DNA from 2 places in the Pseudarthrobacter equi genome. Region 1 is predicted to be linked to the other one. Evidence: riboswitches for the same ligand, from Rfam matches in the RefSeq annotation. Region 1 holds a riboswitch; the other holds the start of a gene.
The links. A riboswitch is a leader RNA that binds a small molecule or an ion and turns the genes downstream of it on or off. The one in region 1 is predicted to bind glycine.
Positions count from the first base shown of each region.

Region 2: another riboswitch for glycine. It lies ahead of gcvP (aminomethyl-transferring glycine dehydrogenase); the one in region 1 lies ahead of cycA (D-serine/D-alanine/glycine transporter).

Region 1 covers NZ_LT629779.1:884,041-888,457, reverse strand. The annotation lists gene BLT71_RS03970 (hypothetical protein) at 1-239, opposite strand, end outside; gene cycA (D-serine/D-alanine/glycine transporter) at 458-2,002, opposite strand; glycine riboswitch at 2,054-2,148, opposite strand; glycine riboswitch at 2,149-2,247, opposite strand; glycine riboswitch at 2,508-2,606, shown strand; gene gcvP (aminomethyl-transferring glycine dehydrogenase) at 2,764-4,417, shown strand, end outside.
Region 2 covers NZ_LT629779.1:1,279,957-1,284,373, forward strand. The annotation lists gene BLT71_RS05835 (MFS transporter) at 1-1,163, opposite strand, end outside; gene BLT71_RS05840 (TetR/AcrR family transcriptional regulator) at 1,249-1,785, shown strand; glycine riboswitch at 1,882-1,978, shown strand; gene gcvP (aminomethyl-transferring glycine dehydrogenase) at 2,166-4,417, shown strand, end outside.

The sequences.
Region 1 (4,417 bases):
CCGCCGGTGACGGCGCGGAGGTAGTCGCGCTCAAGGATGCCGGCCAGCTGGGCTGCCGTGGCTTTTGGGTGCTTCTTCTGCAGCCGGCGGATATAGGCCAGCACCAGCGGCCGCTGGATTTCCACGGCTTTGAGGAGCATGTTGTGGACGCCGGGCTTGGGCTTGCCGTCCTTGTCAAAGACTGCGTTGTGGGCCGTTTCCTGGGCGATCCGTACTGCTGGGTTGCTGCGCTTAGCCATGGTCACCTTCGTTTCACGTCGAGCTGCAGCGGGTGGCTGCCGTGCTTCTCCATCCTAGATGCAGAAACACTAAGCATGCTGAACTTTAACGCCGGCGCCCCTCCACCTCCGGCTGCAGACAGCACTGCGGCGGGACCCGGAGTGAGTCCCGCCGCAGCGTTGCAATCAGGAGCTTATTCGCTGATCAGTACCTTGACGGCCCGGATCGGCGATGAAGCCTAGGAGCGGGAGCCCCGGGCGGCTTCCTCCTGGGCGGACTTTTCACGGTCCAGCCCGCCGGCCGCCGCCTGCTCATCGGCGCGCAGCTCGGCCCGGAAGACTTCGAAGCGGGCAAGGTGGGCGGGGCGGCGGCGGAGGAAGAACCAGGCCACGCCCAGGACGAGGAACCAGATGGGGGTCACCAGCAGTGCAGCCAGGGTGTCCGGCTGGGTGGTCAGGGCCCAGAGGACGAAGGCGAAGAACGCGAAGACCACCCAGACCATGGGGACACCGCCGGGCATCTTGAACTTGGACGCCTTGTGCAGGTGAGGCCGGCGTGAACGGAACTTCAGGTAGCTGGCCAGGATGATGGACCAGACGAACACGAAGCAGACGGCGGCCACGGTGGTGACCATGTCGAAGGCCTTGGCGATGTCCTTGCCGGCGTACATCAGGACGATGCCGGAGAGCAGCAGGATGCAGGAAAGGAACAGGGCGTTCTGCGGGACCTTGCGGCTGGACAGGCGGCTGAACATGGTGGGCGCGTCGCCCTCCTGGGCCAGGCCGTACACCATGCGGGAGGTGGAGTAGATGCCGGAGTTGGCCGAGGACATGGCGGAACTGAGCACCACCAGGTTCACGATGGTGGCCGCGGCGCCGAGACCGGCCAGGGAGAACATGGCGATGAACGGGCTGTGGCCGGCCCGGAACTCGGTCCACGGAGTGACGGAGATCAGGATGATGAGGGCGCCTACGTAGAAAAGCAGAACGCGGATGGGGATGGAGTTGATTGCCTTGGGCAGGTTCTTCTCCGGGTCCTTGGCTTCGGCGGCGGTGGTGCCTACGAGCTCAATACCCACGAAGGCGAACACGGCGATCTGGAAGCCGGCAACAAAGCCCATGAATTCGTTCGGGAACATCCCGCCGTGGCTCCACAGGTTGGTGAAGGTGGCAGGGCCGGCGTCGGACTGGAAACCGCTGAAGATCATGAACAGGCCAACAATGATCAGGGCTGCGATGGCGATGATCTTGATCAGGGCGAACCAGAACTCGGTCTCACCGAATGCCTTGACGGTGGCGAGGTTCAGGACCAGGAGGATGATCACCGTGGCGATGCCCGGGATCCACAGCGGAATGCCCGGCCAGAGTTCTTCCGAGTAGGCGGCGATGGCGATCACGTCCGCAATGCCGGTAATCACCCAGCAGAACCAGTAGGTCCAGCCGGTGAAGAAACCGGCCCACGGCCCCAGCAGGTCAGCGGCGAAATCGCTGAAGGACTTGTAGTTCAGGTTGGAGAGCAGGAGCTCGCCCATGGCCCGCATAACGAAGAACAGCATGAAGCCGATGATCATGTAGACGAAGATGACGGACGGGCCGGCCGCGGAGATGGTCTTGCCGGAGCCCATAAAGAGGCCGGTGCCGATGGCACCGCCGATGGCAATGAGCTGGATGTGCCGGTTGCTGAGCTGCCGCTCCAGGTGGGGAGGCTCGCTGCGGGCGGCGCTGCCCGCAGGAGGGTTGTTGCGGGGTGGCTCGCCGTTGGACGTGAGGGGATGATTCGCCATGGGGAACTCCATCGATAAAGCAGCATTTTTGGGTGCCGCAGAAGTTGGGTTCCTCCCCGCTCTGTAGTGAACCTGAGAGTTTCCGCGGCCCAAGCCGCTTGCACCGCCGGTGAGCCGGAACTGGTCCGGCTGCTTTCCAGAGTTGCCTGTCCGCGGCGGTACATGGGCCTGAGAGTTTCCTGGGGAGGGTTTGCTCCTACGGCGCCTGCTAAATGTACCCGGCAGGACTCTCCCGCCGCAGGTCGAAGGCATGTTTAGTTAGGTATGCTCAGCGGCCGCACCCTTCCGGGGCAACGTTGGCCCGGGCTGCTCCGATGAGTTGAGCCAGCCGGACACGGTGCTGATCACCGGACCCAGTGTGGTGCGGGTCACGATCGAATGTCAAACCCCATTTTTCCACCCCCGCAACAAGGCAGCCGCCGCCCACTGTGTGACTGTCGGATTTGTTTTCCTTTCAACTAACCTGTACGGTGTGAGGCGAATCACCCACAGTTGAATAGCCTTTCGAGCTGTGACGGGAGAGTCCTCCCGGCACCACCGGGCAGGCGCCGTAGGAGCAAATCCTCCCCAGGAATCTCTCAGGCCCCCGTACCGTCACGGCGAGGCAACTCTGGAAAGTAACCCGGCCTAAGCCAGGTTCACCGACGGTGCAAGCGAACCCGCCACGCAGGGTTTTCGCGGAATCTCTCAGGTCCAATACAGAGCGGGGAGGAACCCATCCCATGCCGTGCCACCCTGGCCGGCCAGACCTGGAGTTCCTCATGACGATTCAATCCCTTCCAACCACGTTCGTTGACCGCCATATCGGCGCGCGCCGGCAGGCCGACATCGACACCATGCTCAAGGCTGTGGGCTACGACAGCGTTGACGGCCTGGTGGACGTGGCTGTTCCGGCGTCGATCCGCCAGGAAACGGCACTGAAGCTGCAGGACGCCCTGAGCGAGGTTGAGGTCCTCACCGAGCTGCGCCGGTTGGCGGGCAAGAACAAAACTGCCGTGCAGATGATCGGCCAGGGCTACTACGACACCGTCACCCCGGCCGTGATCCGCCGCAACATCCTTGAGGCGCCGGCCTGGTACACCGCCTACACGCCCTACCAGCCCGAGATCTCCCAGGGCCGGCTGGAGGCGCTGCTGAACTTCCAGACCATGGTCCAGGACCTCACCGCCCTCCCCGTGGCCAACGCGTCGCTCCTCGATGAAGCCACCGCTGTGGCCGAGGCTGTGCTGCTGATGCGCCGCGCGAACAAAAATAAGGACGCCAAGGGCGGCAAAACCGTCCTTGACGCCGACTGCCTCCCGCAGACCATCGCCATCGTGCTGGGCCGTGCCGAAGCGCTCGGCTTCGAGGTGGAGGTTGCTGACCTCTCCGCGGGCCTGCCCGAGGGTGCCATCAACGGCATCGTCCTCCAGCAGCCGGGCGTGTCCGGCCGGGTATGGGACCAGAGCGCCGTTATCGCAGAGGCCAAGGAGCGCGGTGCGCTGGTCACTGTTGCCGCTGACCTGCTGGCGTTGACGCTGATCACTCCTCCGGGCGAGCAGGGCGCGGACATCGCCGTCGGCTCCACCCAGCGCTTCGGTGTGCCGCTGTTCTTCGGCGGTCCGCACGCCGCCTACATGGCCGTGCAGAAGGGCATGGAACGCACCCTCCCCGGCAGGATCGTCGGTGTCTCCAAGGACAACGCCGGCGCTCCGGCCTACCGCCTGGCCCTGCAGACCCGCGAGCAGCACATCCGCCGCGAGAAGGCCACGTCCAACATCTGCACCGCACAGGCGCTGCTGGCCATCGTGTCCTCCTTCTACGCCGTGTACCACGGCCCGGACGGGTTGAAGGCCATCGCGGAAACCGCCCACCACAACGCCAGGATCCTGGCCACGGCCCTCACCGCAATGGGCCGCGAACTGGTCACCGACTCCTTCTTCGACACCCTCACCGTGCGCGTGCCGGGCAAGGCCGCCAAGGTCATCAGCGCCGCCGAAGCGCGCGGCATCAACCTCCGCTTCGTCGACGCGGACACCGTGGGCGTATCCATCGATGAGACCACGACGGCGGCAACGCTGTCCGCGGTGGCCGTCGCCTTTGGTGCCGGTCCGGTAGGCGACGCCGAGGGTTTCGAGCTGCCCGAATCCGTGCTGCGGTCCTCCGGTTACCTGGAGCACCCGGTGTTCAACACGCACCGGTCAGAGACGCAGTTGCTGCGTTACATCCGCCGCTTGTCCGACCGTGACCTGGCGCTGGACCGGACCATGATCCCGCTGGGTTCGTGCACCATGAAGCTGAACGCCACCGCCGAGATGGAAGCGATTTCCTGGCCCGAGTTCGCCTCGATCCACCCGTTCGCCCCGGATTCCCAGACCGAGGGCTGGCGTGAGCTGATCACCGGGCTCGAGGCTGACCTGACCGAGATCACCGGCT
Region 2 (4,417 bases), 400 kb from region 1:
TCAGCCGTCCCCACGCCCAGCGCCAGGATCAGCAACGCTGCCAGCAGCAGTGTGGGCCCGCCGTCGTGGTTCCCGAACGTCACCAGGCTGTATCCCGCGGCGCTGAACGCAAGGCCCGTTCCCACCACGAAGCCGGGGCGCACCTTCCGGACCAGCGGCACCACCACCAGTCCTGCCACCACCGTGGCAATAAGGGCCGGGATCATGGCAACGCCCGCGGCAGACGGCGTCATGCCTTCGAGCAGCTGCAGGTGCTGGGCCAGGAAGAGGATGAAGCCGTTGAAGGAGAACAGGGCCAGGACGTTGGCGGTGATGGCCATGCTGAACACCCGGTTGCGGAAAAGCGACATGTCCAGCAGGGGGTGCGGCAGCCGGAGCTGCCGCCGGACGAACACCACTGCCATGGCCAGGCCGAAAGCCATGGCGCCAAGGCCGTTGCCGGACAAGCCTTCCGTGGCAACTTCCTTGATGCCGTATACCAGCGGCACCATCACCAGCAGGGACAGCGCAATGCTGGGAATGTCCACCTTCCCCGGTTCCGGATTCTTCGATTCCGGGATCAGCGCCGGACCCAGGGCGATCAGCGGCACCATGAGCGGCACTGCGACCAGGAAGACTGCGCCCCACCAGTAGTGCTCCACCAGCCAGCCGCCGAAGATCGGACCCAGGGCGGCCCCGCCGGAGAACCCGGCGGCCCAGATGGCCACCGCCAGCCGGCGACGGTTGGGCTCCGCGAAGATGTTGCGGATGAGCGAGAGGGTTGAGGGCATCAGCATGGCGCCAAAGAAGCCCAGGGCGGCGCGCCCTGCGATGAGCCATTCCGCCGTTGGCGCGAACGCTGTGGCGGCCGAGAGCGCCGCAAAGCCCAGGCTGCCGGTGAGGAGCAGCCGCCGCCGGCCGATCCTGTCACCGAAGCTGCCCATGCACACCAGCAGCCCCGCCAGGACCAGCGGGTAGGCGTCCACGATCCAGAGCAGCTGTACCCCGGAAGGGTTCAGGGACTGGGCTATCGCGGGCAGGGCGAAGGTCAGTGCCGTGTTGTCCACGGCCACCAGCAGTACGGGGAACATCAGCAGCGCAAGGGCCAGCCAGTCGCGCCACGGTGCCCGTGGGGCAGCAGGTCCCTGAAGCTGGGGTTCAGCGCGGTGCGTCGACGTGGTCATAGATTAACTATACCGTCCAGACGGTACAGTTTGGAGCGGTGGTTGAGTTGAGCCTCCGGCACCCCGGGAGGGCATGATGGATGGCATGCCCCGAAAGCCAGTCGCCCGCGAAGCTGTCCTTGACGCCTTCGCCACCCTGTTGATTGAGGTGGGGGAGCGCGCCGCCACCCTGGACGCCGTAGCCCGAAAGGCCGGCGTTTCCAAGGGCGGTCTCCTCTACCACTTTCCCAACAAGGAAGCCCTGATTCAGGCGCTCCTGGACCAGCTGGACGCGCTCGCCGGAGAAGACGCCGATGCCATGGCCGCCGCCCCGGAAGGTGCGGCCGCCTACTTCATCAGGTCCTCGGTGTGGGGAGACACCCCCTTGGACCGGGCCATCGTCGCCGCCACCCGGCTGGCGGAGGTGGCGCATGAAGAAACCCGCCGCCGTTTCGCTGCGATCCAGCGGCGGTGGCTCGACGAAATCGCCGCCGATGTGGGGCCGGCCCTGTCCAAGGCCGTGCTGTATATGGGGGACGGCCTCTACTTCAACGCCATGCTCTCCGTCGGCCCGGTCCCCGAAGGCGGCGCAGCTGCGGACGTGGACGAATTGCTGGCAGCACTGGAGAGGCTCCGGCGGTAGCAGGACATTTGCCCCGGGGGCCGTGGCGTAGGAGAATTAAGCGTTGTGGGAGCTGTCACCTGACGGCCCCGCGTACACATCCAACTGAATAGCCTTTGATCTGCGGCGGGAGAGTCCTGCCACAACGTCGGCAGGCGCCGTAGGAGCAAATCCTCCCCAGGAATCTCGCAGGCCCCTGTACCGCCGCGGCGAGGCACCTCTGGAAAGCAGCAGGCCGTCCAGGCACCCGTGATCGGGTGCCGGACCGTTGTGCTCACCGACGGTGCAAGCGGGTCCTGTCCATGCAGGCGCCGCGGAAACTCTCAGGTCCAATACAGAGCGGGGAGGGACCCGAATCGCTGTGGCGTACCCTGCGCCGCCTGAGTATCTGGAGTTCCCCCGTGACGGTTAGTTCAGCCTCCACCACTTTCGTCGACCGCCATATCGGCGCCCGGCGCCAGGACCACGTCGACACCATGCTCAAGGCTGTGGGCTACGACAGCGTTGACTCCCTGGTCGATACCGCCGTTCCCCAGGTCATCCGCCAGGAGACGGCACTGAAGCTGCAGGACGCCCTCAGCGAGGTTGAGGTCCTGACCGAGCTGCGCCGGCTGGCGGGCAGGAACAGGACCGCCGTCCAGCTGATCGGCCAAGGCTACTACGACACCATCACCCCGGCCGTGATCCGGCGCAACATCCTTGAGGCGCCGGCCTGGTACACCGCCTACACGCCGTACCAGCCAGAGATCTCGCAGGGCCGGCTGGAGGCGCTGCTGAACTTCCAGACCATGGTGCAGGACCTGGTGGGCCTGCCGATTGCCAACGCGTCCCTGCTGGACGAAGCGACGGCTGTGGCGGAAGCAGTCCTGCTGATGCGCCGCGCCAACAAGGCCAAGCCTGCCGCAGACGGCAAGACCGTCCTGGACATCGACGTGCTGCCGCAGACCATCGCCATCGTCAAGGGCCGGGCCGAGGCGCTCGGCTTCGAGGTGGAGGTAGCTGACCTCTCCCAGGGTCTGCCAGAGGGTGACATCAACGGCATCGTGCTCCAGCAGCCCGGCGCCTCCGGCCGCGTCTTCAACCAGGCTGAAGCCATCGCCGCCGCCAAGGAGCGCGGAGCGCTGGTCACTGTGGCCGCCGATCTCCTGGCGCTGACGCTGATCACTCCTCCGGGCGAGCAGGGCGCGGACATCGCTGTCGGCTCCACACAGCGTTTCGGCGTGCCGCTGTTCTTCGGTGGCCCGCACGCTGCCTACATGGCCGTCCGCAAGGGACTGGAGCGTTCGTTGCCCGGCCGCCTGGTGGGCGTCTCGAAGGACGACGCCGGCGTTCCCGCCTACCGCCTGGCCCTGCAGACCCGCGAGCAGCACATCCGCCGCGAGAAGGCCACGTCCAACATCTGCACCGCGCAGGCGCTGCTGGCCATCGTGTCCTCCATGTACGCCGTGTACCACGGCCCGGACGGCCTGAAAGCGATCGCGGAAACAACGCACGGCCACGCCCGCACCCTGGCGGCCTCCCTCGCGGCCGCCGGTGTGGATGTCCTCCATAAGAGCTTCTTCGACACCGTCACCGTTCGAGTGCCCGGCCGCGCTGCCGGCATTATTGCCGATGCTGAAGCGCGCGGCATTAACCTGCGCTCCATCGACGCAGATACCGTGGGCATCTCCCTGGATGAAACCACCACGGCGGCCGTCGTCGCCAATGTCGCGGACATCTTTGGTGCCTCCGTAGGGGCCGCTGAAGGCTTCGGGCTGGAGGCCGCCGTCGAACGTTCCTCCGGTTACCTGGAGCACCCGGTGTTCAACACCCACCGGTCCGAAACGCAGTTGCTGCGTTACATCCGCCGCCTGTCCGACCGTGACCTGGCGCTGGACAGGACCATGATCCCGCTGGGTTCGTGCACCATGAAGCTGAACGCCACCGCCGAGATGGAAGCGATCTCCTGGCCGGAGTTCGCCTCCATCCACCCGTTCGCCCCGGACTCCCAGACCGAAGGCTGGCGTGAGCTGATCACCGGGCTGGAAGCTGACCTGACCGAGATCACCGGGTACGACCAGGTGTCCATCCAGCCCAACGCCGGTTCCCAAGGCGAACTCGCCGGCCTGCTGGCGATCCGCGGCTACCACCACTCCCGCGGCGATCAGCAGCGCAACGTCTGCCTGATCCCCGCCTCGGCGCACGGCACCAATGCCGCGTCCGCGGTCCTGGCCGGCATGAAGGTGGTTGTTGTGGCCACGGCAGCCGACGGCACCATCAACCACGATGACCTGACGGCCAAGATCGAGACCCACAAGGACGTCCTGTCCTGCATCATGATCACCTACCCGTCCACCCATGGCGTCTATGACGGGGATGTCCGTGAGGTCTGCGATGCCGTGCACGCGGCCGGCGGCCAGGTCTACATTGACGGCGCGAACCTGAATGCGCTCGTGGGCCTGGCGCAGCCGGGTAAGTTCGGCGGCGACGTGTCCCACCTGAACCTGCACAAGACGTTCTGCATCCCGCACGGCGGCGGCGGGCCTGGCGTCGGCCCGGTCGCGGCGAAGGCGCACCTGGCACCGTTTATGCCCGGCGATGCCAACAAGGCCGCCCATGAAGAGGGTCACGGGGTCGCGATTTCCGCTTCCCGGTTCGGTTCGGCCGGTGTCCT